One region of the Collinsella sp. TF07-1 genome, then DNA from elsewhere that is predicted to be linked to it. Evidence: predicted binding sites of a transcription regulator. Region 1 holds the regulator's gene; the other holds the start of a gene.

Region 1 (15,178 bases):
GATCAGCTTGTTGGCAAGATCGTTGATGTTGACGTTTACATTGCCAAGACCTGGTATTTGTCCGGCTCCGTTGTGGGCGAGCCGCGCTAATGGTTGCTCCCGGGGCAGGTCTTTCCGCCGTTGCGATCGTCGGTCCGACGGCGGTTGGTAAGAGTGATGTTGCCGACCGTTTGGCAGCTCGTCTTTCGTCCGAAGTGCTGTCGTGCGATGCGATGCAAATCTATCGCGGCATGGACATCGGTACCGCAAAGATGGCGCCCGATGAGTGCACGGCGCCGCTGCGTCTCGTTGACATTGTAGAGCCGGGTGTGGCATATTCTGCTGCGCTTTATCAGGCCGACGCTCGCGCGCATGTTGAACGTCTCCTTGGTTCGGGTTGCCTGCCGGTTTTTTGCGGAGGTACGGGGCTGTATCTCAAGGCCGCCCTCGATGAGATGGACTTTCCCTCGGGTGAACTTGAGGACGATCGTCGTGCGGGCTATCAGGAGCTTGCCGAGCGTATTGGCGAGGAAGAACTGCATGCCTTGCTTGCCGAGCGCGATCCAGAATCGGCTGCTGTTATTCATCCCCATAACGTGCGCCGTGTGATTCGTGCGCTCGAGATGCATGATGATGGCGTCTCCTATGCGCAGCAAAAGTCGCAGTTTAGTGTTCCGCACGAGCATTATCATGCCCTATGGTTTGGTCTGACGCGTAATCGCGAGGTGCTCTACGAGCGCATTAACCAGCGCGTCGATCTGATGTTTGAGCAGGGTCTTGTCGATGAGGTCCGCGGTCTTATGGGCCAGGGGCTGGGAGATGCCCTGACGTCGATGCAGGCAATTGGCTATAAAGAGATCATTGATGCTTTCAATGGCGTGATGAGCATGGATGAGGCTCGCGAACTCATTAAGATGCGTTCGCGTCGTTATGCCAAGCGTCAGCTTTCGTGGTTTAAGCGCGATGACCGTATCGTGTGGTTTGATATGGATGAATGTACGATCGATGAGGTCGTTGAGGATATCCTGCATCGTATTGAGGCTGCCTAATGGCCCGTTTCCCCCTTGTTCCCACGGCACCCGAGCCCGAGCGTGCCATTTTAGTTGGTGTTGAGTGGCGCGACAATGCATGGCCGCTCGATCGCTCGCTTGATGAGCTGGAGCGTCTTGCCCACACAGCTGGTGCTCAGTGCGTGGCACGCTTGTCGCAGCGTTTGGTAAAGTCGTATCCTAAATCGTTTATCGGTTCCGGCAAGGTAGAAGAGCTGTGCGGCCTGGTGCATCGCATGGATGCCGATGTCGTTATTTTTGACGACGACCTGACGCCCTCGCAGCAATCCTATTTGGAGAAAGCTGTGGGCGAGCCGGTAAAGATTATCGATCGTACAGCACTGATCCTGGATATCTTTGGCCTGCATGCTCAGACGCGTGAGGGACGCCTGCAGGTACAGCTGGCACAGCTTCAATATTTGTTGCCTCGCCTGCGTGGCATGTGGAGCCATCTCGCCAAGGAGCAGACGCGCGGCGGCATCGGCTCACGTTTTGGTCAGGGCGAAAGTCAGCTCGAGGTCGACCGTCGCCTTATTCGTAATAAGATCGCTGCGCTTCGTCGTGAGCTCAAGCAGGTTGAACAGCGTCGCGATGTTCAATCCAAGAGTCGCATTGAGTCCCCGGCGTTTCGCGTCGCGTTAGCCGGTTATACCAATGCCGGTAAATCGACGTTACTCAATCGTCTGACCGGCTCTACGGTACTTTCGCAGGACAAGCTGTTTGCTACGCTCGACCCTACGACGCGTTCGTATCGTCTGCCCGGCGGTCGCGGCATGACGATTACCGATACCGTCGGCTTTATTCAAAAGCTGCCCCATGGTCTGGTCGATGCCTTTAAATCGACGCTGTCCGAGGTTTTGGGTGCCGATCTTATTCTCAAAGTCGTAGATACGTCTGACGAGGACTATGAGCGGCAGCTGGAGGCTGTCGACCGCGTGCTTGATGAGATCGGCGCCGGAGAGCGTTTAACGCTTACCGTATTCAATAAAATCGATCTTATCGATAGCGTCGATCGATTGAGTTTCCGTCGTCGCTATCCGGAGGCCGTTCTGTTCTCGGCCCAAACGGGCGAGGGGCTCAACGATCTCGTCGACCAGATTGCTCGCGAGGCAGCTGCCACCGATGTGTTGCTCTCCGCTGATATCCCGTATCGTGAGGGCGCTCTCATCACGCTGGTGCATGAGCAGGGAACCCTTCTGCATGAGGAATATCTCGAGGACGGCGTTCGCATTGTGGCGAAACTGCCGGCTCGTATTGCACCGCGGCTCGAGCGTTATCGCACCGAGTAGACGATCTCCAAAATGCCCAGAATGATGGGCTGATGCAGCAGATAAAAGGGGAGAGCGTGACGTCCAAGGCTGGCGAGCGCCGGCAGGGGGTTGGCGTAGGCCCAGCTAGGGACGGTCTTATCGATACTCTTCGCTATGTGTGCGGCGAAGTATCCTGCAAGATACATAAAGATAAACGGGATGATGGGGTAGTAATCACCTGAGACAAACCCAGGGCTCGGAAATCCTAGCCACGCCAGGTAGGGGACAGGGTAGATCGTTTTGGGGATGCTCCAGGTGAGGGCGAACAACGCAAGGCATAGGGGCATGCCCCATCTCGCCGTTATCTTCTTAAGGACGGGATCGGTCAACGCCACGATGCCGGTGCATGCGGCCATGCAGTAGATGATGCCAAAATTAACCGAATCGTCGAATGAGACAAGTGTTGTTGCCAACCAGACAACGAGTGCTGCTAAGGCGTATTTGGCGGCACGTTTGATATTGTTGCGCGAAAGAGTGCACATCCAACCCGCGATAAACAAAAATACCCAGCTGATGCTGGCGCGCCAGACGTCTTGAAAGACAGTCTGGGTAAACCAAGGCATATCCCAGCCGTACAGGTAGGCGAGATCATAGCAAGCGTGAAAACCTGCCATAGAAATCATCGTAAACCCGCGGACGGTATCAAAGATGGTTATGCGTTTTTGCATTACGAGAACCGGCGCATCAAGCCGACGACTTTGCCCAGGATAACGGGATTCGTTGCATAGATAGGTTCCATGGTGTCGTTCTCGGGCTGCAAGCGCACACGCCCCTGCTCCTTGTAGAACGTCTTGACGGTCGCCGAACCATCAATCATGGCCACGACAATTTCGCCGTTCATGGCACTCTTTTGTTCACGGACGATGATGTAATCGCCATTGAAGATGCCGACATTGATCATTGAGCTCCCATGCACCTCAAGGATAAAGGAACCCTGATCAGTGGCGATTTCGGTCGGGATAGTAAACGTGTCTTCGATATTCTGCTCGGCCAGAATGGGAATCCCAGCCGCGACGCGACCAACGAGCGGTAGCGAGACCGTTCCGCGAGGTGCGGTGGGCTCGTCAGATTTAGAAATTGAGACAGAGGAACCATCCTCGTTAAAGAGTTCCAGGGCGCGCGGTTTGGTGGCATCGCGCTTGAGTAGCCCGCGCGCCTCCAGGGCAGAGAGATGGGCGTGCACGGTGCTGGGGGAGGAAAGGCCCACGGCAGAAGCCATCTCGCGCACGCTGGGCGGATAACCCTTCTCCTGCTGATATTCCTTGATGAAGTCGTAAATTTGCTGCTGACGCTTGGTAATTTTGCGAGCCATCAGGGCATCCTCTCTACCCATGTCAAACAAATGTTCGAATTTTGCTTGACAGGAACAACTGTTCGAAGATAATAATAACCGAACATTCGTTCTCGCGCTAGACATTTTTGTCCGCGCGGCTTGATAAAACTGTTCTCAGCAAAACACGCGAGAGGAGAACATGATGAACGCAACGAATATGGTCCAGGGAAACCTCGCCCTTAAGCTCGAGACGCCTGCAGAACCCACTTTTACGGTTGTTCAGGGTGGCCGCTCCGGCATTCAACCTTTGACCGTAAAGCCTGCTCGCAATCAGCAGGCTGTAGTCGCGCCGGCCCGCGTTGCCCTGAAGGTTCCGACGATTGTCGCCGTCGCCGTTGCGCTTACGCTCTTCTTTGTCCTCGCTACTTCGGTCTTTAGCGCTCGTCACGCCGCGTATGCCGAGTCCGTTTCCAACATTACTTACGAGACCATTCGCGTTCAGACTGGCGATTCTCTTTGGTCGCTTGCCGAGGAATATCCAATCGAAGGCCTTTCCACGCAAGAGACTTCCGACATGATCCGTAACGTCAATCATCTGGAGCATGGTTCGCTCGCCGCCGGTGCGCATCTTAAGGTTCCTGCTCGTTCGTAATCATTATCGCGCTGCGCATGGTACCCTTGTTATCGTTTAAGAGGAGGTACCATGCGCTGTCCCAAATGCGGCAAGGCACATACCCGCGTCGTTGATTCCCGTATGCAGGAGTCAAATAACACCATTAAGCGCCGTCGCGAATGTTGCTCGTGTAACTACCGCTTTACAACGTTCGAGCGATGCGAAGACCCAATCGAGGTCATTAAGTCAGACGGAACCAAGCAGCGGTTTGATCGCAATAAGCTGCTCGTCGGCTTGATGCGAGCCACCATCAAGCGCGATATCGACACTAAGAAGCTCAATGAGATTATCGACGACATCGAGGTCGAGTTGCGCTCTCGCACGCTGACGGCCGTCACGTCCCATGAGTTGGGTGACATGGTGCTCAAGCGCTTGGCCAAGATTGACAAGGTGGCGTACATCCGCTTTGCCTCGGTCTACCGCGATTTCAAAGACGTCGATGAGTTTCTGCAAGAGCTCGACAAGCTAAGGTGATTCCATGTCCAACATTACCGTCAACATAAAGCGTCTCGATCCCACCGTTGAGCTTCCCAAATACGCCCATCCCACTGATGCCGGCTTGGATTTGCGCTCCAACGAGGACTGCGTCCTGAAGCCCTTCGAACGCCGTCTGGTCTCTACGGGGCTGGCCATCGCCCTGCCCGATGGCTACGCCGGCTTCGTCCAGCCCCGCAGCGGCTTGGCCATCAAGCAGGGCCTGTCTATAGTCAATACGCCGGGCCTCATCGACGCCCACTACCGAGGAGAACTCAAGGTCATCCTCATTAACCTAGACCCCACGAACAGCATCCAAATCAACAAAGGCGACCGTATAGCCCAACTCGTCATCCAAGAAGTCCCCACGGTCAACCTCATAGAGGTAGAAGAACTAGACGAAACCGACCGAGGCAACGGAGGCTTCGGCTCCAGCGGCATCGCCTAGGGTGCTCGTATCCCTCCCGCCCGGGGCTTACCTATATCATTCCATGCTCAAACATTCTCGCGTCGCTTCGCTCGCTGCGAAACTGCGCGTGGAACGATATAGGTAAGCCCCGGGCGGGCGGCTACTCGCTTGAAACAATATTTACTTTTCTGGTAAGTCGATGCGATGAAGGGTCGCCTCCTTTGTCGCATCGACTTACTGTATTTATATTTTCTGGTTCCCCTTTGCAGATTCTACTGGAGGGGAATCTGGTATAGCTGCTAGTACGTAAACGCAGCTTACCTGCGGGAGGCCCCTATATATCGTCCCACGCGCAGTTTCGCAGCGAAGCGAGAATGTTTGAGCATGGGATGATATATAGGGGCCTCCCGCAGGTAAGCGGACATAAAGACGCTAGCGGATATGCGCGGGTTTTCCGCCCCAGTAGAAGCGGCAGAAGGCTCTTTTGCGCTTTTGGGGTTTGCCTACGAGCTCCATGGTTGCGATGGCTATGTCTTCGGCTGCGTGGGGGCGGCGTAGTACTTCGCCGTTGATGAGCAGTGCCTTGAGCGACTCAGGATGATCGTGGAGATGACGCAACGTCACGATGAGCTCTCGTGCGGTGGTGACATGCATGCTGGCGCCCATGCCGGTGAGCATGGTGGTGTTGGCCTTTTCCTGGCCATAGGACTTGCCCAGCAGGATCATCGGCAGGTGTGCGCACAGGCATTCGGTGACGGTGAGTCCGCCCGATTTGAGAATTGCCAGGTCGCAGCCGTGCATAAGCGCTGCCATATCATCGACATAGTCCAGAACCGTGACGTTTTCGAGCTTCATGGCGTCGAAGAGCGTTTTGAGGCGGGTGGCATATTCGGTGTCTTTGCCCGGCAAAAAGACAAAGTGCATGTCTTCGAAGCTGCGTAGGAAGGGGAGGGTGCGGTCCATCTCCGCGCGAAAGCGAACGTACGGTTGAGGCAAGCTGGCACCGGCCATTACCAGCACGACGGTCTTCTCGGTGGGGAGGTTGAACTTAGCTAGCTCTTCCTCGCGATCGTAATCCGTGTCGAATCCGGCGCGAATAGGAATGCCGGTAATGCGAATCTTTGTCTCGAGCACCTTGCGCGGACGCAGCGTTTCGGCCATAAATTCGTTGGCAACACAGAATAAATCGGTATCCTTGTGGGGCCACCATCCCTCGACTTCGTAGTCGGTCGGTACGCAGATGACCGGATAATCGATACCCGTAATTACGCGGGCGCCCACGGCAACATTGGCTGCTGTGATGTGCGTTGCAACCACGGCTATGGGCCTGCGGCTACGAATATATTCGTTGAAGGCGGGGAACATAATTCGCGACCATGCCGTTCCGCCACCCCAGAGAAGATGTCCCGTAAGCGTATATCGCCAGGTCAGGTCGTAAATGGGGCGCGTGGCTCCCGTAAAAGAAGCCGCGGTCTTATTGCCGTCGAATTTAATACGTCCAAAATCAAGGATATCGAGCACTTCAATCTCAATATCCTCGGGGATGCCATTGGTGCCGCGGATGAGGTCGAATGCCTGCGCTATCGCATTTGCGGCGGCCTTGTGGCCCGAGCCAACGGAGGCGTGCACGATGGTCACGAGAGGTTTTTGCTGAGCCAGGAGCGTGGTTTGCTCCGATTGGGGAGTGCTGTGCGTGAGCAGGGGAGCGTCGTCACTCGTCTGCGCCTGGTCCATCGATAACTCCCCTTCAGCTTTGTAATACGGATTTATCATTGTAGTGCATGAGTGTCACGTTCACGTAAATTTGGGTACGAGCGCAAAGAACGACAACGTTTCGACGAAAGGACGCTTCATGACTACCGATAAGCCGATCGATGTTGCGATTATCGGTGGCGGCCCCGCGGGCTATGCTGCCGCCATTTATGCTGCGCGTGCCAACCTGACGACGACCGTGATTGAGCAGGGCATGTCGGGAGGGCAGATCGCCACAACCAATGAGGTCGAGAACTATCCGGGTTTCCCGCTCCTGAGTGGCGCCGAACTTGGCGAGCGTTTTCAGCAGCATGCAGAGGGCCTGGGAGCACAGGTTACATGGAGCATGGTTACGGGTATCGATTACGATGCCGATGCAGCGTTGTTTACGGTGCATCACGATATGGGCGATACGCTGGCCTCGAGCGTTATCGCTTGCATGGGTGCCACGCCGCGTCCGGCAGGTTTCGCAGGCGAGGATACGTATCGCGGTCGTGGCGTTTCATATTGCGCAACATGTGACGGCATGTTTTTCCGCGGCAAGCAGGTTTTTGTAATCGGTGGTGGCAATTCGGCATGCGAAGAGGCGCTGTTCCTGTCCGACATTGCCAGCAGCGTGACCATCGTGCTGCGCCGCGACCAGTTCCGTGCGCCCGATGGTGTTGTTCAGAAAGTACTCGCAAAGGACAATATTACAGTTAGGTACCAAACTAGTATTGTGGAGCTATCGGGCGAAGCCATGCCAACGACGATTACCTTTAAGGACAATGCATCTGGGGAAACTCATGCCGAGTCATTTGAGCCCGGCTCGTTTGGCATCTTTGTCTTTACGGGGACGCAGCCACATACCGAGCTTGTTGAGCATCTAGTCGACCTGGCTCCCGACGGCGGCATTGTCACCGACGATTCGATGGCCACCCGTACACCTGGTCTATTTGCCGCTGGCGACATCCGTTCCAAGCGCTTACGCCAGGTTGTGACCGCCGTTTCTGATGGAGCCATAGCGGCAACGAGCGCATACGCGTATCTCCGTGGATAAGTACGATAATATATCTTATGTAAGGTTGCTATCTTTAAACATAGTGGTTGGACGATGCATCAATGTGTTGTCCAACCACTTTTACTTGCTGGCTATGTGGTATGCAAAACTAGATAACCTAGAATACAATATAGAAAATGAACGGAGGACCTTTATGAACCACGTTAAACACGTTATTCCGATGTCCGATTCGTCGGTCAGTATTAAGCCTGAGGATATTCAACCCACGGTGCTGCCCGATGCATTTATTCAGTCCGAAATCGTGCGTAAACTCAATACGTTGAGTCTGCCGCGCTATGACCAGTTGCCCAATGTGACGCTCTATCGCGACCAGGTTATTGAGTATGTTGCGCTGTGGATGGAGCCGCTGTCCATTTGCGTTGAGCACCCTGTCATTACGCCATCGATGATCAATAACTACGTGAAGGTCGGCCTGGTGCCTGCTCCGGTCAAAAAGCAATATGGCCGCGAGCAGATTGCCCGCCTGATCGCTATCTGCCTCTTTAAGCAGGTGTTACCTATTGCTGCGGTGCAGGCACTCTTTAACATTCAGCGATTGAGCTACGATGCCCCGACGGCCTTCGACTATGTGGTTGATCAGCTCGAGGCATCGATTCGAGCGGCATTTTCCGTCGAGCAGACGCCGGTTCCCGATACGGCGCATCAGGTTACGCGTGAGTCGCTGCTCGTGCGCAGCGCAGTTTCGTCCTTTGTTTCGAAGGCGTATCTGATGAGCTACCTCAAGTTCAATGGGTTTAATAGCTAGCCGAAGTATAAAACGGGCGGGACAAAGAGCCATCTGTCGCTTTGTCCCGCCCGTATTTTTGCTTGGTTGGACGTTATTTGCCCGAAGCTACGCCCATGCCGTAGCCGATGATGAGGCCGTGCATCTCGGCGTAATAGGAATCCAGGCCGTTGCAGGGCATGATGATGGTCTTGGAGCCGGGCCAATGCTCGACTATGCGGTCAGTAAGCGCCTGGGCTCCAGCTTCGTTCTCAACGTGATCGATGATGACCTCACCGCCCGTAAAGCCCTCAGCTTCCATGGTGTCGATGATCTTGTTGAGCATCTTCTTTTCGCCACGCGTGTGACCGACGAGTTCGATTTTACCGGCCTCACTCGCCGTGCCCAAAATGCGGATATTGAGCTTGTTGGCAATGACGCCGGCTGCCTTAGGGATACGTCCGGCTTTGGCCAGGTTTTCGTAATTGCACAAGCTGAAGAGGATTTTGCTGTTCTGCTCAAGGCTATCGAAGTATGCGCAAGCGTCCTCGAATGAGACATCCGGATTGCTTGCAAGATAGCGGTCGAACAGCAAGAAAATGAGGTCCATTTTGCCGCCAGCTGCGCGCGAATTGACAAGATGAATATTGCGGTCCGGTTCCTCGGCAAGAACCATATCGCGAGCCGTGGCTGCTGCGTTGTAGCTGCCCGACACGCCCTCAGAGATTGGCATGCAGATGGTCTTGTCTGCCAATTTGAAGAGCTCGGCCCACTCCCCTACGCTGGGACAAGCGCTCGAAGAAGCGTTCGTCTCCGCCTGAACAGCGCAGTTGAGCTCATGAACATCGAGCGAAAGGTCATCGATGAATTCACGCTCCCCCACTCGAATTTTGAGGGGCGCAAATGCAAAGGTGGTATGGGGCGCGGTCGGTTGCCAATCGCGGAGGTTGCAGCTTGAATCGGAGATAAGTGCCCAGCTCATAGAGGGTCCTTTCTAATTGTTCCTCAACAATTATAGCCATCTTGCAAACTGAATGTACGGCTATCTAGTTTTGAATACTAGATAGCCGTACAAGATTAGAGAAAAAAAGAATGGACCTCGCGACTTAAAGCCACGAGGTCCACATTCACACGCTGTGTAAGATGACTTAGTAACGCACGAAGATATAGTTGTTGTTCATGCCGGCGGCAACGGAGCTGATGATAACACCCGTGTTGTAGTCGGAAGCATGAATCATCTGACCACCACCGATGTAAATGCCGGTGTGGTACGAGTTGACCACAACGTCACCGGGCTGCGGATCGGACACACGCGTCCAGCCCATAAAGGTACCCGTGGTGCCCAGGCGGCAATAGCGACCAGTGAGACAATAGCTAACAAAACCAGAGCAGTCGAAGCTGTTCGGGCCAATTCCGCCCCAGGAATAAGCGCAACCAAGCTTACTGTATGCACGCGAGACAACAGAACCACCATCGACGGACTGGCTCGGAGCAGAAGGCGTCGGAGCCGGAGCGGGCGTGGAGGGCTGCGGCGTCGGAGCAGGTGTCGGCGTAGGAGCCGGAGTGTTGCCGCCCTGGTTGTTGTTATTGCTGGTCTGACCACCGTTGTTGGTGTTCACGGTCGTACCGGCAGTCTCGTTGCTCACCGTGGCCTTCTCGGCAGTACTGGCGTTGATGCCGGCCTGCAGCGCGGCGTTGGCCTCGGCCTCTGCGGCAAGCTCGGCCTGCAGCTGCGAATCCAGGGAGTTTACGACGTTCTGGGCTTCAGCCTGCTGGGCGTTAAGCTCGTCGACCTTCTTTTGCGTGGTGGCGACGTTCTTCTCCTGCTCGGCCTGCTTATCGGTGAGCTGCTGCTTAAGCTCCTTGACCTCTTGAATGGTCTGGGCTTGCTTATCGGAAACTTTGCCGTAGTAGAACAGACGGTTGAGCATATCGCTCAGATCATCGACACCCGTCAAAACCTGAAGCAGGCTCAGACCGCCGGTTTTGTACTCGCCGGCGACATAGGTTGAGAGCTTGGCCTGACCATCGGCGATCTCCTGCTGCTTTTGCGTGATCTCGCCGGCAGTCTGATCGAGCGCCTGCGTCTGCGTGGCAAGCTCATCGTAAATCTGCTGGGTTTGGGTGCCGATCTGCTCGAGTTTCGTACGAGCAGCGGCAAGGTCGGATGCGGTATCGGCGTAGGCAGGAGCCGCGAGGCCCAAGCCCAAAACACAAGCAAGGGTTGCCGTAGCAGCGCAGCGTGCCATGTTTTTGTGCGTGTTTGCTGTGCGCATGTAGCTTCCTTTCCAGTAACTAAGGGTAACGGCTAGCCTACCGTCACCAGGCTAAAGAGCTCCACATCGTCATCAGACGGCGTGAGCTTCTCGCGCGGGTTGAGAAACGCAAGCTCAAGGATACACCCGTAGCCCACAAGCTTTGCGCCCATATCTCGCACAAGTTTACCTGTTGCCTCGACGGTTCCGCCCGTCGCGACCAAGTCGTCCAGAATCAACACGGTATCTTTAGAGGTAATGGCATCGGCATGGATCTCGATAGAGTCGGTGCCGTATTCGAGCTCATAGCTCTGGCTCACCGTCTTGCGGGGCAGCTTGCCCGGTTTACGTGCGGGAACAAAGCCGGCGCCCAGAGCGACGGCCACGGGAACGCCCACCATAAAGCCGCGAGCCTCGGGACCCACGACCTTGGTGATTCCCATGCCGGCAAAGTGCTCGGCGAGGGCATCGGTCATGGCTTTGAGCGCCTCGGGGTTGCCAAAGAGCGGCGTGATGTCTTTGAAGATGACTCCGGGCTCGGGATAGTCGGGGATGTCGACGATTTGAGATTCGAAGTCGTACATTGCATGACCTTTCAATGGGTTGCCGAAATATCAGCAGCGGTTATTTTCCCGCGGTGACGGTGCCGGATTGCGAAGGGGCGACGACCTTGAGCGGCTTTACGAGAGAATCCTCGTTCGAAGCCGGCGCGGTAGTTTCTTCGTTTTTGGCCTTGGTGGACTCGGAGCGAGCAATTTCCTCATCGAGTGCATCGATGTCAGCGTCCTCGACCACGGCGTTAAGCGACTCAAAGACACGGTTCTTAAGGAGCGCGGTGTGCACACCCTCGGTCAGGTCGTGAAGCTTCTTAAACGCACGCTCGAGCTTGGCGTCGCGTTCGTCGTCGGAAGTGTCCATGCCGAGCATACTCACGAGCACCTGCTCAAACATCGAGGACTCGCGGTTTGCCGAAGATACGTACTGGCGCAGGTTTCGCGGCTCGATATGGAAACGTGAAAGCTCGGAGCAGTAACGGATGATCGGGAAATCGCGGCCATCGACAAGCTCGCGGTTCTGCGGGCTCTTGATGATGCGGATAAGATCGTTCTCGGCAAGAGAGCGGATAAACGAAATCTCAACACCGAGCATGTCGGGGATCGTCTCGATGGGGTGCAGCTTTTGCTTGGTCTCCTTGGGCTCCGTCTTAAGCGGAACATCCGACAGAAGACCCACCTCGTAAGCCAAAGTGGACAGGTCCGTGGCGTTTTCCAAGCGCTGCTTAATGACGTTAAGCGGCATGTAGCGGGTCTTCTGCAGGTGCAGGATGACCTCGAGACGGTCAACGTCTTCCTTGGAGTACTGGCGATACCCCTTAGGCGTACGATGAGGGGTGATGAGCCCCTCATCTTCTAGAAATCTAATTTTTGAGTTCGATAGATCGGGGTATGCGCCTCGAAGTAGGTTGACGACTTGGCCGATACTCAGATAGTTGCGTTCGGCCATGCCCTACTCACCGGTTTCGATGCGCTCCGGCGTGCTCTCGTGGTAGATGAGCGTAAACGTACCGATCTGGACGGAAGAACCGTCGTGCAGCGGGGCTGCATTGACGATGGCACCGTCGACCCAGGTGCCATTGAGCGAGCCCAAGTCCTCGATGCGAGCGCCGAGGCCCTCGCGGATAATGCGCGCGTGGCTGCGCGATACGGTCATGTCATTGAGGAAGATGCCGTTCGCAGGATCGCGGCCGATGGTGGTCACGTCGTCCTCGAGCTCAAAGGCGGCACCAGTCTGCGGACCCTTGACGATGGACAGAACGGGGGCGGTGATGCGCACGTTGGCCATGAGGTCGGGAACGGTGACGTCGCTTGAAGGCACGCGGAATACGCAGGTAGCGTCAGCAGTCTTATCATTCTGAGGCATATTGTTAACCATGTTGTCCATGACAACCCCTAACTTATCGCGGACGTGCCGCAAATAATGAACCGTACGTAATCATACCCCAACGAATCAGTCTTCGATTTCAGGGTTCAGAAAGTCGATGTCCTCGTCCTCGGGATGCGCGAGAGCCTGTTTAATGGCCACTCCGCCCTTAATGGAATAGATGACAGCCGTGAGCATGGAGAAGATCACGCCGCCGTACACAAAGAAGATGCCGAGGGGCACCGAGCTTCCGTTGAGGCCCGGGAAGGCCGTAAGGGTTGAAGGTAAAAGATGCAGGCCGTCAATAACGGGGAACCCGAGCAGCATGAGCGAGAAGCCGGTCATGAGCAGTGCAGTGGCAATCTTTCCGGGAAAGACGACATCGATGGGGCGACGGTGATAATGACGCACGATAAGCGTGCCGATGCCCAGATAGATGTCGCGGCCAATAATGAGCACGCAGACCCAGATCGGCAGCTCTCCGCGAACCACCAGCCCAAGTACGCCGGTGAACAGCAGCGCACGGTCGCAGATGGGATCCATGACCTTGCCGAGCCACGAGACCGTCTTGGTCATGCGGGCGATCTGACCGTCCATCCAGTCGGTGGAGGCGGCAACGGCGTAGATAACGATGGCGATGACGCGGTTGTTATCCGTCACAAACAGGTACAGAAATACCAGGGTGAGGATCAGGCGCGTAAAGGTGATGAAATTGGAGATCGTAAAGATCTTATTCGACGGGTAATCGGAAGTGCCGATAAGCTCCTTTTTGATCTTCTTTTTGATGCCCACAGGACTCCCCCGCTGGTTAACGACAAAACTTTCGATACTATACCCGTTCCGGCGATGTCTATCCAGCGTAAGCATAGAGAGTCCAGACATATGGAGGATGCTACTGGGTTGTGCGGCATTCTGCATTTGTGTACATCAGCCTCCAAATATGACATTTTTCGGCATCTTTGATGGCTGATGTACACGTTTTGATTCGGTGATTACATCGATCGGGAAAGTTGTTGCCTTAAGCAAATTAATCATGATGTGCGGGTCGAGAAGGGTTGGCGCCAAAAGAGCCCAACGGCCGTTACGGCTTCGTTAGAAACACGCCCCACCATGGATGGTGAACCCGAAAGGTAAGGCGCGCGGGCACGGTGACTCGGCCCGCGCTCCCGGAAGAGAAAGGACGAACCCATGGGTTACATGCTCGAGACGCGCGGGCTCACCAAGCGCTTCGGCCGCGGCGACCAGGCGCAGGACGCCGTGGCCGACGTGAGCCTTCATATCCGCGAGGGCGAGGTGTACGGGCTGCTCGGTCCCAACGGCGCCGGCAAGTCGACAACGCTCAAGATGATCTGCGGGATGCTGCGGCCGACGGCCGGGGAGATCCTCTTTGCCGGGCACGCCTGGCGCCGCGAGGACCTCTACGCAATCGGCAGCCTCATCGAGGAGGCGCCGCTCTACCCCAATCTCACCGCGCGCGAGAACCTGCGCGTGCGCACCACGCTGCTGGGCCTTCCCGAGAGCCGCATAGATGAGGTGCTCGCCGCCGTGGACCTCGCGGACACCGGGAAGAAGCGCGCCGGGCGCTTCTCGATGGGGATGCGGCAGCGCCTGGGGCTCGCGCTGGCGCTGATCGCCCGGCCACGCCTGCTCGTGCTCGACGAGCCCACCAACGGGCTCGACCCCATCGGCATCGAGGAGCTGCGCGACCAGATCCGCGGCTTCGCGGCGGCGGGTACGACGGTGATCGTCTCGAGCCACATCCTCTCCGAGGTGCAGCAGATGGCGGACACCATCGGCATCATCTGCGGGGGGCGCCTCGCCTACGAGGATGCGCTTCGGCCCGGGCAGGACCTCGAGGAACTCTTCATGAGCTTCTGCCGGGAAGGGCGACGAGCGCGCGGGGAGGTGGCGGCATGACGGGCGAGAAAGGCGGCCTGCTCGCGGCCCTGCGCGCCGAGGCCCTGAAGTCGCGCCACGCGGCACCGGTTCGCCTGGCCGTGCTCATGGCGCTGCCGATGCCGCTGCTCGGCGCGATGCCCTACCGGGGCGTGCAGATCTTCAGCGCGTGGAACTACTGGTACGCGCTCTTCCTGCCCGTGTGTCTCTCGCTCGTGGTGGCGTGCGTCGCGCGGGCGGACGCTCGCACGCGGATGCGGGGGCTTCTGGGCCTGGGCTTCCCGCTCGGGCGCGCCTGGTGGGCCAAGGCGCTCTGGTGCCTCGCGCTCTGCACGCTCTCGAACCTCGTGGTCTTCGGCATCTACCTCGCGGGATCGGCGTTCTCCTCGGAGGGCCTCACGGCCGCGGGCACGCTCACGATGCTC
Region 2 (15,178 bases), on a different contig from region 1:
CCGACGAAATCTACAACGTCGTGCGCGCGCAGGATGACAAAATCAGCCGCGGTACGGTCTACCGCAATCTCAATCTCTTGGCCGACGCCGGCGAAATCCTCTCCATCAAGACGCCGGGCGGCAGCCGCTTCGATCGCACGATCGAGCCGCATGCGCATATCATCTGCACCTCATGCAGCCGCGTCATCGACGTACCGCTCCCCTTCGATGCCCAGCTCGACGCCAAGGCGTCCGAGCAAATCGGCTGGCACGTCACGTCGCACTACACCATCTTCGAGGGTCTCTGCCCCGACTGCCGGTAGATGTTTGGGACATGCCTTAAAATCCACCTTTCCGCGCTTTGCAGCAAAAAATAGATTTCTAGGCATGTCCCAAATATCTACTCAGCAAGCAGGCGATGCAATTCCTCTTCGACCGTGCGCACGTAACGGACGCGGTCGTTGATGCCACGCATAGAGGGATTGCAGCTCTCCATTAGATAAGGATGGCCTACGACGTTGAGCATGTCGCGGTCGTTTTCGTTATCGCCAAACGCCATCATCTCATCGGGCGAAATACCCAGGGCACGACCGTAATCGGCAAGCGCGGAGCCCTTGCCCGAACCGAAACCGATAAAGTCCGTCCATTCGGTTCCCGACGTCATCACGTCGACACGGTCGCTAAAGAGGCACTCGAAATACTCCAGGGCCGCCGGCTGATCCACCTCGGGCGTCTGGAAGGCAATCTTAATGACGTCCTCGTCGATGTCCTCGGGACGGTCGACCACCGCCACATCGCAGTGGACCTCATAACGCAGGTGTTCAACAAACGCGTCGTTGCCGCTCATGGTGTAGAGGCGCCCCTCACACGAAAGGGTCACGTCGGCATGGGGATACGCAACCACGGCATTCGCGATATCCATAGCAAGGCAACGCTCCATGGAACGCTTGACAACGGCACGCCCCTCGCTCATCACCAGGGCTCCGTTTTCGCATACGTAGGCGAGCTCATCGGCCACCGGGGCAAACAGGTAGCGCAAGCTCGCATATTGACGGCCGCTCGCCGGCATAAACACGATACCGCGACGATGCAGCTCATCGATGAGCTCAAAGGCCTCGGAACGCGGCTCGCGCTCCCCCGGATGCAGCAACGTGCCATCCAAATCGCATGCAATCAGCTTGATTCCCTCAAGACCCATATGCTTTCCCCCACAGCATCTCATCAACAGAAAGACGGGCTTTGAATAGTTGCCTCTCAAAGTCCGTCTTACTCATACGCACGTTAGCCGCGCGCCTTCTTTACGATCGTAAAGTCTGGAGCCATACTCACAACGGCATCCGCCGCACTCGACGCAAAGCGCCGGTCCGCATCGAGTTCACGGGTAACCGTCGAGAGCCGAACGCCCTCGACGCCCCGGAGCATGCGGCCCAAAACAGGCTGCACCGGCGTATACATGCGCACGGTATGCTCGTCCGAGTCGCCTCGGAAAAGCGGTGCGTGCATATTGCCGATCTCCCAGCACGCATGCGCGAGCGCAATCGGGTCCATGCGGTCAACTTCGACCAAATAAACCTCGGCGCTGCGCAGGCGCACGACAACCGCCACGGGCACCATGCCCGAACGGTCAATGGCGAGCACGTCGCCGTCGGCAAGACGACCGCCGTCGGCAGCATCCAACCGAACATCGACCGTGCGCCCCCGCTCCGTCACGCCCGCAAACGCGCATACATCAGCCTGGTCCCAATCGAGCAGCAACTCGTCAATTTCAAAGACGCCGCCTAACTTCCGGCGAAGCAGGAGTTCATAGGACGGATCGTTGAGATTTCCCAAGCATGTCGTCGAAACCAAGCGTTCAGGCATACTCTAACCCTCGACCTCAACGAGCTCGATATCAAAGTTGAGGTCCTTGCCGGCCAGCTCGTGGTTGGCGTCGAGCGTCACGGCCTCGGGCGTTACGTCGATGACCACGGCGGGAACGGGCATACCGCTCGGCGTGGACAGGAAGAGCTTCATGCCCTTCTCGATCTGCTCGATGTTGGGAACCTGTTCGGCCGGGAAGGTCAGGACCATCTCGGGGTTGTGCTCGCCGTAGGCATCGGCGGCCGGGATGTGTACGGTCTTCTTCTCGCCCACCTGCATGTCGACAACAGCGGCATCGAAGCCCTTGATCATCTGACCGGCGCCGCAGGTGAACTCCAGCGGCTCGCCGCGATCGTAGGAGCTATCGAACTGCGTGCCGTCGTCGAGCGTGCCGCGATAATGAGTCTTGACCTTCTTGCCCTGGTTGGACATGGAAACCTCCGTGATAAGGGCGGCGCACAACGCGGGCCGCCATGAACATATGGCGCTAACTATACCCTAGTCATACAATTCAAAGACAGTTTGCAAAGAAACGCTGCAACCGGAGGAACCATGGCATATCCCGTATTTGACCTACACTGCGACACCGCCGACCGCATCGGCTGGGCCACGCTCGATCTCGACCTGCGCTTTACCGCCGGCACCGATGGTTATTTCCCCGGCGACGAAACGCATCCGCAAGATTTCGACCTCATCGAGGGCAACGCCTGCGCCATCTCGCTCGCAAAGATCGGCAACACGCCGTGGGCACAGTGCTTCGCCACGTTTGTCCCCGACGAGATTCCCACCGCTCACGCCGCGCGCTTCCAGGCGCAGATCATGGCGCACATGAGCGGCCAGGCAATGCTCAACCACGACCGCATGGTCAACGTACGCAGCGCCGCTGACATTCGCCCTGCGCTCAAAGACGGCAAGGTCGCCTGCATCCACACCATCGAAAACGCCACGTTCTTTGCCGAGGACCCCGCGCTGATCGAGGTGCTCAAGAGCTTGGGCGTGCTTATGTCGTCACTCAGCTGGAATGCGCAGGGACCGCTCGCGAGTGGCCACGACACCCACGCCGGCCTCACCGCCGCCGGCATCGAGGCGCTTACGCAGATGGAGCACGCCGGTATGGTGCTCGACGTCTCCCACCTCAACGATGAGTGCTTTGACGAGGTTGTCGCCCACGCCACGCGCCCCTTCGTCGCCAGCCACTCCAACTCCCGTGCGGTTTGCGGTGTCAAGCGCAACCTTACCGACGACCAGTTCCGCACCATTCGCGACATGGGCGGCATCGTCGGCCTCAACTACTGCAGCGAGTTCCTTTCCAACGACGCAACCGACAAAACCGCCGCAGACGTCACCTTCGACCAGCTGGCGGCACATATCGAGCACTGGCTCGACCTGGGTGGCGAAGATGTCATCGCACTCGGCGGCGACTGGGACGGCGCCAAGGTACCCGCCTTCCTCTCCGATGCCAGCAAGATGCCCGAATTCCAGAACATGCTCTCCAAGCACTTTGGCAAGACCGTGATGCAGAAGCTCTGCAGCGACAACGCGCTTGCCTTCTTTGAGCGTTATTAATTTCACATCCCTTGAACGGGCCGGCATGCCGAACGGGCGACATGCCGGCCCGTCCCCAATCTGAAGGACCGCTTTTGACGCAGCAATTCACGATTTCCGTACCCCGACCGGATGGGATGCCCATCCCCGTCGTCGTTACCAAAAAGCGCGTCAAGAACTTCAACCTACGCGTCACATCGAGCGGTGAGGTCCACACTAGCGCACCGCTCGGCGCCAGCCGCGAGCGTATCGAAGCGTTTGTGAAGCGCAACAGCGCCTGGATTATCAGCCGACTTGCCCGGCGCGAGCAACGTCAGGCGACGGCGCGAGAGCCGCTCAGTCCCTCGTCCATCATTGCACTTTGGGGCAAGCCCATCACGGTACAGGACGCACTCGATCACAACTTTGCATCGCCCGCACCGCGACCCAAGCTGGCCACCTTCGCAAGTTTTATGGGTACCGACGAATCGGACGAAAGCCCACAGGCTAAGCGGCGCGCAATCCTCGACGGCCTAACGTCCGACGAGCTCCAAGCCCACATCGACCAGCTTTATACGACCGAGGTCACCGCAGCGCTACGCGACATCGTGCACGCGTACGAAATCGCAATGGACGTCACCGTGGCCCGCGTCTCCGTGCGCAGCATGAAAACGCGTTGGGGCTCCTGCACACCCAAAACCGGCGCCATTCGCATCGCGCGCGAGCTCGCCGCCTATCCCATCGAATGCCTCGACATGGTTGTCGCCCACGAGCTCGTCCACTTGCTCGAGCCAAGCCACAATCAGCGGTTTCACGCCCTGCTCGACACGTACTGCCCTAACAATAGAGCTCTGTCGCAGCGGCTCAAGCAGCCACCCCTCAACAAGCTCTAGCGTCGACTAGCGCACGCGCTCGATCTCGACGCCGCAGCTTGCCAGGGGCAGGCCAACAGGAGCCCACGGCTTATCGAGCTTTATGCGCACACCAAGCAGCGAGGGATAACGGCGCAGCAGCATCTGGGCTGTCCCCTCGGCTGCCGCCTCGATGAGCTTAAACGTGTGCTCGCGCAGATAGCCATCGACATCGTGGCACACCGAGCCGTAGTCAATCGAGGCGTCCAGGTTATCGTGCTCCCCCGCCGCGCGCAGGTCGGCATAGAGCACCAGAGAAACGATGAACTTCTGACCCAGCGCGTTCTCCTCGGGATACACGCCATGGTTGGCAAAAACCTCAAGGCCGTCAATAACAATACGATCGGCATGGCGCAGATCGTCATAGCTCACGTGAGGCACCGCCGTTGCGGTGGATATTTCGCCCCTTCCACGGCGGGCGAGCTCAGTACCTTCAGTCTTGGTTGCATTCTCGGGCAGTTTTTTGTTACTCAACGCGATCGTCTCCTTCGTTTAGAACCCCGACCGCGCAAACTAACTACACGCGAATCGACAGGTTCTTTTTATCATCGCTCCAGTTGCAAGCATTGCGCGCGGGGCATGCAAAGCAGGCGCGCGACGCTTTGTCGGCTGCATAGAGCAGACGCTCGAGCGGTTGGCTGTTCACGCGCAGCTTTCGATGGCCCAGAATGGCCGTCTTAATGGCTGCGGCATCGGCCGGCTCAAACGCCACGTCATCGGGCATGCCGCCGAGAATCGCATCAGCGACGCGTTCGCTTGCAACATCATGGGATATACCCGATTCATACTGTTCATCTTTGCCGATATCGTGAAGAAGTGCCGTGGCGTAGATGACCTCGCGGTCAAATTCGAGCTGTTCCTCGAGATTCTTGATCCACATAATGCGAGCGACATCGAGCAGATGGTCAATACCGTGGCGGCAGAAGATGCGCCCCGATTCCAACTGTGCAATGTTGCCCAGGTGCCGCCGGAACAGTCCGTTGGCACAAATGTAATCAATGCGAGGCATGGCACCAAAGGGGGCCAGGCCCGAAGCCATAAAGCCGCGACGCGACGTCCCCTCATCGGTCTTCGATGTAAAGTCGTTGACGACTCTCATGGTTAGCGGCCCAGCATCCTAAAGAAACGCTCCTCGAGCGCGGGATCGGTCTCAAAGACGCCGCGGCGAGCAAGCGTCACGGTCTTGGTGCCGGGCTTTTGCACGCCACGCATCGTCATGCACATATGCTCGGCCTCCATCAACACAATCGCTCCCTGGGGAGCGAGATAATCCATGAGGGCATCGGCAACCTGTGTGCACAGTTGCTCCTGCAGCTGAAGACGGCGGGCATAAACCTCAACCGTGCGGGCGAGCTTGGAAAGCCCAGCCACCCGACCGTTAGGGATATAACCAATGGCGGCCTTGCCATAAAACGGCAGCAGATGATGTTCGCACAGCGAGTAGAACGTAATGTCGCGCTCGATAACCAAATCGTTCGAAGCGACGGCAAAGGTTTTGGACAGGTGCTCCTCGGCACTCTGGTCCATGCCGCCGGCGATCTCACCATACATACGGGCAACGCGCGCCGGGGTCTCCAGCAGGCCCTCACGAGTTGGGTCCTCGCCTATGCCCTCAAGCAACAGCTTAATGGCGGCCTCGACTTTTTCCTGATCGACCATCTGGGCCTCACTTTTCCGATTTCACGTTCGCGCTATGGTACCACGCCCTCCGGCATCGACCACAAGCTACATAGTATGGGTCGAATAGACTGGATCGTCCCGCCAAAGCTGCACAGCGTCGCAAAGCGCAACGCCCTCACGCACAGCGCGGTCGCGCGTAGCGTTCATATCGATCACACGCTGGTTACTCGAGCCCCTAAAGCGCAACGAGATATCATAAAGATCCTGAACAAACGGGCCATCCACCAACATGTCGAGGCAGGCAAGGATACGGTCCGTCACCTCAGTATGGTGACGACCACCCGGCATAAGCTCCTCGAGCACGTCGCCGGTAAAACACCAAATGGTCTTTCCTGACCCCGCAGGATAAGCGGCACGAACACGCTCGACAAACTCAACGAGCCCCGCCTGGTTCTCGGGTTCCATGGGCTCCCCACCCAGAATCGTCAGGCCGTCAATAAAGGGATGATCGAGGCTCTCGATAATCTTGTCCTCGACGGCACGATCAAAGGGCTCGCCCGCAGCAAAGTCCCACGCAACAGAGTTAAAGCAATTCTTGCACCCACGACGGCACCCGCTCACAAACAGAGAAGTACGAACACCTTCCCCATCGGCAATGTCGAAATACTTAATGTTCGCGTAGTTCATAAGTAACCTTCCTGGGGGTCTGGAGCATATCATCCCGTCCTCAAACATTCTCGGCCTGCGGCCTGCGAAACTGCGGGCGGGACGATATACTCCAGACCCCTCGCGAGCGACACTCAATGAACGAAGCGAACATCGAGCATAGGGTTCGAGGTCCAATAAAAACTCTGTTGCAGCTCAACCGTCGTTCCAAGCAAACCGTTGTTGCAGGTCGACTCATTTCCGCTAAGAACTTCGAGGAGTGAGCAGACCACATGCTGCATCTCAGCTACATCAACTTGGCCGCCCCATAGCGAGGCCCCGGACCTTTGCTCGATATGAGTTCCGCACGAACAGGAGGCGCCAGTGGCACCTCCGTCGTGAGCCAGGACTGTCCGAAATAGCGAGTAAAGGTCCGGGGCCTCGCTACGGGGCGGCCTGGGATGACTATTAGAGATGCAGAACGCGGTCGCGGATCTCCTCGGTTCGGCCCTGGTTCCAGAACTGGGTACCGATGTAGCCGCACGTGCGACGGGCGACATTCATCTTCTCCTGGTCGCGGTTGCCGCAGTTGGGGCACTCCCACACCAGCTTGCCATCGTCCTCGACAATGCGGATCTCGCCATCGTAGCCGCACACCTGGCAGTAGTCGCTCTTGGTGTTGAGCTCGGCGTACATGATGTTGTCGTAGATGTACTGCATCACGCGAATGACAGCCTTGAGGTTGTCCTGCATGTTGGGAACCTCGACGTAGGAGATGGCACCGCCCGGCGAAAGTTGCTGGAACATACCCTCGAACTTGAGCTTGTCGAATGCGTCGATCTCCTCGGACACGTGGACGTGGTAGCTGTTGGTGATGTAGCCCTTGTCCGTCACGCCCGGGATGATGCCAAAACGACGCTGCAGGCACTTGGCGAACTTGTAGGTCGTCGACTCAAGCGGGGTACCGTACAGCGAGAAGTCAATATCGCTTTCGGCCTTCCACTCCGCGCACTTGTCGTTCATGCGCTGCATGACGGCCATGGCAAAGGGCGTGCCCTCCTTCTCGGTGTGGCTGTGGCCCGTCATGTACTTGACGCACTCATACAGGCCGGCATAGCCCAGGCTGATGGTGGAGTATCCGCCCACGAGCAGCTTGTCGATTGTCTCGCCCTTCTTCAGACGAGCGAGGGCACCGTACTGCCAAAGAATCGGTGCGGCATCCGAAAGCGTACCCATCAGGCGCTCATGACGGCACAGCAGGGCACGGTGGCACAGCTCAAGGCGCTCATCGAAGATCTTCCAGAACTTGTCCATATCCTGATGCGAGCTCAGTGCGACATCAGGCAGGTTGATGGTCACGACGCCCTGGTTAAAGCGACCATAGTACTTGGGCTTGTTCGGATCATAGTTCAGCGCGTTGGCCACGTTGTTAAATCCGTTACCGGAACGGTCAGGCGTCAGGAAGCTGCGGCAGCCCATGCAGGTATAGCAGTCGCCGTTGCCCGCGGTCTCGCCCTTCGACAGCTTGAGCTCGCGCATCTTCTTCTCGGAGATGTAGTCGGGCACCATGCGCTTGGCGGTGCACTTAGCGGCCAGCTGGGTCAGGTAGAAGTACGGGGAATTCTCGTGAACGTTATCGTCCTCGAGTACATAGATGAGCTTGGGGAATGCCGGGGTAATCCACACGCCGGCCTCGTTCTTAACGCCCTCGTAGCGCTGGCGAAGCGTCTCCTCCACGATCATGGCAAGGTCGTGCTTCTCCTGAGGCGTACGAGCCTCGTTAAGATACATAAAGACCGTCACGAACGGCGCCTGGCCGTTCGTGGTCATAAGCGTCACGACCTGATACTGGATCGTCTGGACGCCGCGACGAATCTCGTCACGCAGACGGTCCTCAACGACCTCGCGGGCCTTTTCGGGAGATGCGGAAACGCCGAGCTCCTCGAGCTCGCGGGCGACCTCGCCGCGAATCTTTTGACGGCTCACCTCGACGAACGGGGCAAGATGGGTCAGCGAAATCGACTGGCCACCGTACTGGGAGGAAGCAACCTGGGCGATGATCTGCGTCGCGATGTTGCAGGCGGTCGAGAAGCTGTGCGGCTTCTCAATCAGCGTACCCGAGATAACAGTGCCGTTCTGGAGCATGTCCTCCAGGTTCACCAGATCGCAGTTGTGCATGTGCTGGGCAAAGTAATCCGAATCGTGGAAATGAATCAGGCCCTCATTATGGGCATCCACGATCTCTTGGGGCAGCAGCACACGCTGAGTCAGGTCCTTGGAGATCTCGCCGGCCATGTAGTCACGCTGAACGGAATTGACGGTCGGGTTCTTGTTGGAGTTCTCTTGCTTGACCTCTTCGTTGTTGCACTCGATCAGCGACAGAATCTTGTCGTCGGTCGTGTTCTTCTGGCGCTTCAGGCTCTGAACATAGCGATAGATGATGTAGTGGCGGGCAACCTCGTAGCAGTCGAGACGCATGATCTCGTCCTCGACCAAATCCTGGATCTCCTCGACCGAAACGGTGTGTCCGGCATTCTCACATGCCTCGGCAACGTTTTGTGCCGCATAAACCACCTGACGGTCGGTTAGACGAGAGCTCTCCTCGACCTCCAAGTTTGCGGCGCGGATGGCATTGACGATCTTATCGATGTCAAAGACAACCTCGGTGCCGCTGCGCTTGATGATCTTCATCCTCTTGCCTCTTTCGGGTCGTAGCCTCATTGCGCTTCAGAGCCAAACGATGCCCGGCAGGGCTTGCCCCTGTCTTGCGGCGCCGTCGCGCAATCTGTGTTCTCGATAAACCATAGGTCCTCATGCGGACAATCCTCGCGGCCGATCAAGCGGCTCAAAGGCGTGTCCAAATGGGACGATTAAGGTCTTCGTTCTCTGTCCGCCATCTATCATACGACAAAGACGCATCTATATCCTGTATTCTTTTTTTAGGTCAAACACAACATATAGTGTTTCAGCAGGTCAAAGCAATTGGTCATTTTGCAGACGCATTAAAAATGAGGGGCATTGGACAAGTCGGTAAAACGTTACCAACACGGCTACCTGCATGGCAGTTATAAAACCCCCTTAGTCAAGCCGCTGACAAATCCTACCAAAACCAAGCCGCTCACGCCAAAAGAATCCAAAAGATTATGCTTGACCAACATGTTGCGGTCACGATGGACCAGAACACATGCAATCTGTCGGCGTCCCCACGGGATGCGAAGACCATCGCGTACAGACCTTGGATCAATATTTGGCGGCTTATTTGGCGGCGTGCTTGGTGGCAAAACAAAACAGCCCAGAGGCTAAGCCTCTGGGCTGCGAACATTTGGTGGGCGTTAGAAGATTTGAACTTCTGACCTCTTCCGTGTCAGGGAAGCGCTCTCCCCCTGAGCTAAACGCCCAAATGGAGCGGACAACGGGGCTCGAACCCGCGACCCCAACCTTGGCAAGGTTGTGCTCTACCAACTGAGCCATGTCCGCTTACGAGGATTAATCTTACGTGATGCCCGCATCCTATGCAAGAACTTTTTTGAAAAGTTTTGCGATACCCTCGCGAACCTCGCGAAGACATCAGCCACCACGGAAGGTGTAGGCAAACGCAAGCTCGCCGCAAGAGGCCCTTACATCTCACCGAGCATGATCCAGGCAGAGCTGTCCTGCGCGAGCCCACCGTCTACAAGCGGTGATGAGGTGAGCAGGACCCTACCCGCCGGCAGCTCCACGGGTGCTGCGCCGAAGTTCGTCACACACGCCCAGCCGTTGTCGCGGCGATAGGCGATGACGCCACCCTCAGCGCCCTCGGCACCATCCGCAAGGCCGGTGCGCCCGTCAAGATCGAGCCACGCAAGATCGTTGGCGCACCCGCGCAGCTTGCGCCGCAGCCAGAGGGCGTCGCGATAGAGCGCAAGCATCGATGTCGGATCCGCTTCTTCCCTATCGGCAGCGTAATCGGAAAACCATGCAGGCTGCGGCAGATGGGGCGCCGCATCGGCGTCCGCAGGCGAAAACCCAAACGATCCGCCCTGCGCGGGATCGTCCGCCGCTACCCATGGCAGGGGCACACGACAGCCGTCGCGCCCCTTCTCGCGCTTCGGTCCGTGCGTATTGGTCGCAGTAGGATCTTCGAGTGCAGCCCACGGAATGTCAGCCACCTCAAAAAGACCGAGCTCCTCACCCTGATACACGTATGCCGAGCCCGGAAGCGCCAGTTCAAGCAAAAGGGCCGCCCGCGCGCGGCGCTCGCCGAGTTCACGGTCCTCGTAATAAGACGACCCGTCGCGTAAGAGCCAGTCGAGCGCAATCTGGTGGTAGCGCGTCGCCTTGATCTGCGGCAGGGCATAGCGCGTCGCCACGCGCGGCACGTCGTGGTTGGAGAGTACCCAGGTCGAGGCGGAATCGGATTCGATGGCTGCCTTCAAGCCCTCCTCGATTGCAGCGCGCATGTCATCATAGGTCCAAGTGGCCTTGGCGAACTCAAAGTTGAATGTCTGGCCAAGCTCGTTGGGACGCGCGTAGAGATACTGGCGCTCGGGCAGCACCCACGCCTCGGCAACGGCGCTGCGCGGCGGATTATAGCGGTCGAACACGCGGCGCCACTCGCGATAGATCTCGTGGACCTCGTTGCGGTCCCACAGCGGATGAGTGCCGTCGTCAACCATGTCATCGCCCTCGGCGAGATGCCACCGGTCGAGGTCATCGCGGTCGAGATCCTTGGCAAGACCGTGCGCCACATCAATGCGAAAGCCATCGACGCCTCGATCGCTCCAAAATGTCAGGACGTCGCAAAAGAACGTGTGAACCTCGGGGCATGACCAGTCAAAGTCCGGCTGCTCGGGCGTAAACATGTGCAGATACCACTGACCGTCCGCAACACGCGTCCAGGCGGGGCCGCCAAAGTTGGCATTCCAATTGGTGGGAGGCAGCTCGCCGTGCTCGCCGCGACCATCGCGGAAGATATAACGGGCGCGCTCGGGCGATCCGGGGCCGGCGGCAAGAGCGGCTTTGAACCAGGGGTGCTGGTTGGATGAATGGTTAGGCACGATGTCGACGATGACCTTGATGCCGCGCGCATGAGCCGCAGCGATCATGTCATCGAAGTCGTCAAGCGAGCCGAGACGTGGGTCGACATCGCAGTAGTCCGCCACATCATAGCCACCATCGACAAGAGGCGATGGGTAAAACGGGCTCAGCCAGATGGCCTCGATACCCAGCTGCTCAAGATAGTCCATCTGCTGGGTAATGCCCGCGATATCGCCCAGACCCGAACCAGTCGAATCCTTAAACGAGCGCGGGTAGATCTGATAGATCGCGGCGTCGGACATCCATGAGCGCGAAGAAGACTTTTCTGTAGCCATGGGACGAGTCTCCCTTGCAACGAGGTTTTGCGAGATGCCCACGATGATACGCCCAAAGCGAACATTCGCGGCAAACAGCGCCACGGCCACGCCCCAAAACGCTCGCTCCCTCTCAGGTTCGAACCCATGCGATTGATACAAAAAAGCCCGGCTACCGTAGTAGCCGGGCTGTTGTGCTTGGAGCGGACAACGGGGCTCGAACCCGCGACCCCAACCTTGGCAAGGTTGTGCTCTACCAACTGAGCCATGTCCGCATATGTAAAACAAAACGGGCGCCGGAGCGCCCGGATGTTGCCTGGAGGCGAAGCCCGGATTCGAACCGGGGGTAAAGGCTTTGCAGGCCTCTGCCTTACCACTTGGCCACTTCGCCGGAAAAGGACCGCCTAAACGGTCCGGAAATGCAATGGAGCGGACAACGGGGCTCGAACCCGCGACCCCAACCTTGGCAAGGTTGTGCTCTACCAACTGAGCCATGTCCGCTTGCGGGTTATTAATTTACGCGAGTTGTCCAAAAGACGCAAGTACTTTTTTCAAAAAACTTGTCTGCCGCATGTTCTTAGTAGCTAAACGCGCTAAAGCGATTGGCTAGGCACACGATTCCAGCGCTCCGCTAAACAGCTTCACCATCTGCACGCGCGTGCCGGCGCCGTCCGTACGACGAGCAACCTCCACGTTATCGACGAGCATACGCATAAGCTTGATACCACGGCCGCGTTCCTCAGATGCAACCGGCTCGCTCGTTTCATCGATAGAATAGCCGGCACCTCGATCAAGCACCTCAACCACAACGCGATCGCCATAGGCCTGAACCGTCAGGACGCACCCGATACCGCCCGCATGGTCATAGGCATTACCCAGCGCCTCCCCCGACGCCAATGCGACATCGTAGCGCTCGTCACGGCGCAACGGAAGCGATTCAAGGAGTTCGGCGATGCGATGTCGGTAGTACGGAAGATTCTCGATACCCTGACGGACCTCGACGCTCTTACTCCAGCGAGGCAGCTCCCCCACCGGAATAGCGGGAATAGACTCCCGTGCCGGCCCCGCGACATGAAGGATATCGACAAGACGAGCAATCTCCAAAAAGCGAACAACTTCACCTGATGCATTGACGAGCGAAAGCAAGCCTTCTCGCCTCATGAGCTCACGAGCGCGCGTAAGCAGGAATGCCAAGCCCGTCGAATCGATAAAGCTAACAGCCTGACAGTTGATGACGACACGACGCACGCCGCGGCCAATCAAAGCATCCAACCGCCGACGCAACGCAGGCACCGTGGCGATGTCGATATCGCCTGGTGGCGTCAAAACCGCTATGTCATTCCACTCATTCATACGACCATGGTTCCCCAAAAAAGCCCACTCGATGCATTCGTTTCCCCAACCGTACGGATTCAGCCCGCCCAGCGTCGTCTATGAACGACCCCGTAAAAACTCAAGGGACACCAATGCAATGTCATCGTCCAGCGCCGATTCGGTAAATCGGTCAAGCTCGCCCAAGACCTTGCCGCAAATGCCCGACACGCCCTCCCCCGAAACAGAAAGCAGAAGGTCGCGCAAGCGCTGCTCGCCAAAGAACGCTCCGGTGCGGTCGCGGGCCTCAATCGTTCCATCCGTATACATGAAGAGCATGTCGCCGGGGGCGAACGTAAACACGCCTGTCTCGTACACCATGCTCTCAAAGGCACCGATTACGCCCGATTGGCATCCAAGCAGCTCGACCTCTCCCCCACGGGCCTCGCCGCCACCCAGCGGCATCGACTCTGGCCTGATGACCATGGTCGGAGGATGTCCCGCCGAACAATACGTTGCGCGTCCGGCTTTAAGGTCAATCTTGGCGATAAAGGCCGTCACGAACGTCTCGACCCTCGAAAAGCCCATGAGCATGCTGTTAAGGGAGCGTGCCATGCGGGCCGGTCCAGCGCCCTCCCAAGCATATGCCGTCAGGGCCGTCTTGACGAGCGCGGACATCGATGCGGCCTCAATGCCTTTGCCAGACACATCACCCAGAATCATGACGGCGCAGTCGTCGGGAAGACGGATGAGCGTATAGAAATCGCCGCCGACCAACGCCGAGTTCGTGGCCGACAGGTACACCGAATCGGTTGCGATACCCGGAACATCCCCCAGGGAATTTCTCATGCCAATCTGAAGGGTCTGAGCGATATGGCGCTCCTCGCGCTTTTGAGATTCGCCTTCGTAGATCAGTTCAAAGTCATGCGCCAAGTGCACCAAGTAGTCATATTCGAGGTCATCAATCGGCTCTTGGCTACCATCACGAAGCAGCAGCGCGCGCGTCGTCGGGCCCTTCGCAACAGAAGCAGGAACAATCGCGTCGTTACTGTGCTTGCCATCGCCCTTAGAGCGCGGACGCCCCGCCTCGATGCCGGCGTCGACGTAGAGACCCTGGCAAGGCAAGCCATGCGCCCTAAGCCAGCCTCCCATAGGCATCGATTCGTCAACGCGAGTTATACGGACGTGTTTAAGGTCCTCGGCACTCGTGCCGCCCAAAACAGATGCCTCAAAGCCATCAGGGCCAGCCCCCAGACGTGCTGCTGGCGCCGTCGTGGAAAAGAAAAGCTTCTCGGGATCGTCCGGCAAAGCAACGCGGCTGCCGCCTTCAAAATCTATGACGTAGGAATCCAGACTGGCGTCATACTCAATAGGGCAAAAATGGCAGTTGAGCATATTGCAGATCTCGGACGATACCGCCTGGGTAGCCGCGGCGGAATCGTCTAGAAAGGTAAACAACTCATCACGCAAGACATTGAGCGAGCGGCCAAGCTCGGCCGTGCGACGGGAGCGAAGGCTCGATGCCATGCCGACCAGCTGGATAGACAGGTAATCGCAAATGACCTCGAGCACATTAACGTCATAGGCGAGCGGTGCCTGGGGGCGTTTCCAACCAACTTCCAGCACGCCGAGGATCTGCGTACCGTAAAAAACGGGAAGACAGATCTCGCTGCGGTACGGAGGCATATCCTGCATGCGCAACAGGTGCTTTGAACGATTATCCAAGTCCATGAACATACCGGAGGCGGCCCTATCGCCCTCAAGGTCCTGTTGAATCGACAAGCGACAGGCACGCGACTCGCGAAGAACATACGTCGGAATGCCAGCGCCATACGGCAAAAACTCGGGCAGGTAGCTATCGTACAGCTCCTTGGAAACACCGCGTAGCTTAAAACCGCCGCTCTCAGAAAAATAGATAGCGGCACCCGAAGCATCGAGCGTTCCTACAAGCTGGTTCAAAACGGTATCAAGCAGGCTGGGCAACTCATCGGAGCCCAC

Evidence for each region. Region 1 encodes NrdR, which represses ribonucleotide reductase genes. Its sites were predicted from a motif close to AAACACNATATATNGTGTTT; they were not measured.
Region 2: a site for NrdR is predicted at 9,486-9,505, ahead of nrdD (anaerobic ribonucleoside-triphosphate reductase). Genes of this name have one in related genera too.

What each region holds. Positions count from the first base shown of each region.
Region 1 covers NZ_QSRV01000004.1:113,758-128,935, forward strand. Annotated here, with positions in the region: gene miaB (tRNA (N6-isopentenyl adenosine(37)-C2)-methylthiotransferase MiaB) at 1-90, shown strand, start outside; gene miaA (tRNA (adenosine(37)-N6)-dimethylallyltransferase MiaA) at 90-1,028, shown strand; gene hflX (GTPase HflX) at 1,028-2,317, shown strand; gene DXC67_RS02875 (heparan-alpha-glucosaminide N-acetyltransferase) at 2,302-3,006, opposite strand; gene lexA (transcriptional repressor LexA) at 3,006-3,650, opposite strand; gene DXC67_RS02885 (LysM peptidoglycan-binding domain-containing protein) at 3,814-4,263, shown strand; gene nrdR (transcriptional regulator NrdR) at 4,315-4,758, shown strand; gene dut (dUTP diphosphatase) at 4,763-5,206, shown strand; gene DXC67_RS02900 (glycosyltransferase) at 5,600-6,901, opposite strand; gene DXC67_RS02905 (NAD(P)/FAD-dependent oxidoreductase) at 7,020-7,958, shown strand; gene DXC67_RS02910 (DUF1836 domain-containing protein) at 8,113-8,724, shown strand; gene DXC67_RS02915 (DegV family protein) at 8,798-9,664, opposite strand; gene DXC67_RS02920 (NlpC/P60 family protein) at 9,831-10,958, opposite strand; gene DXC67_RS02925 (adenine phosphoribosyltransferase) at 10,991-11,521, opposite strand; gene DXC67_RS02930 (MerR family transcriptional regulator) at 11,562-12,440, opposite strand; gene DXC67_RS02935 (FHA domain-containing protein) at 12,444-12,878, opposite strand; gene DXC67_RS02940 (CDP-alcohol phosphatidyltransferase family protein) at 12,945-13,649, opposite strand; gene DXC67_RS02945 (lantibiotic protection ABC transporter ATP-binding protein) at 14,046-14,774, shown strand; partial or broken gene DXC67_RS02950 (hypothetical protein) at 14,771-15,178, shown strand, end outside.
Region 2 covers NZ_QSRV01000007.1:760-15,937, reverse strand. Annotated here, with positions in the region: gene DXC67_RS04070 (Fur family transcriptional regulator) at 1-302, shown strand, start outside; gene DXC67_RS04065 (HAD-IIB family hydrolase) at 380-1,177, opposite strand; gene DXC67_RS04060 (urease accessory protein UreE) at 1,261-1,839, opposite strand; gene DXC67_RS04055 (peptidylprolyl isomerase) at 1,843-2,271, opposite strand; gene DXC67_RS04050 (dipeptidase) at 2,392-3,405, shown strand; gene DXC67_RS04045 (M48 family metallopeptidase) at 3,480-4,256, shown strand; gene folB (dihydroneopterin aldolase) at 4,263-4,748, opposite strand; gene DXC67_RS04035 (HD domain-containing protein) at 4,792-5,373, opposite strand; gene folE (GTP cyclohydrolase I FolE) at 5,376-5,933, opposite strand; gene nrdG (anaerobic ribonucleoside-triphosphate reductase activating protein) at 6,000-6,581, opposite strand; gene nrdD (anaerobic ribonucleoside-triphosphate reductase) at 7,008-9,230, opposite strand; tRNA gene DXC67_RS04010 (tRNA-Val) at 9,863-9,937, opposite strand; tRNA gene DXC67_RS04005 (tRNA-Gly) at 9,941-10,016, opposite strand; gene DXC67_RS04000 (glycoside hydrolase family 13 protein) at 10,157-11,890, opposite strand; tRNA gene DXC67_RS03995 (tRNA-Gly) at 12,069-12,144, opposite strand; tRNA gene DXC67_RS03990 (tRNA-Cys) at 12,187-12,260, opposite strand; tRNA gene DXC67_RS03985 (tRNA-Gly) at 12,295-12,370, opposite strand; gene DXC67_RS03980 (anti-sigma factor antagonist) at 12,476-13,222, opposite strand; gene DXC67_RS03975 (GAF domain-containing SpoIIE family protein phosphatase) at 13,301-15,178, opposite strand, start outside.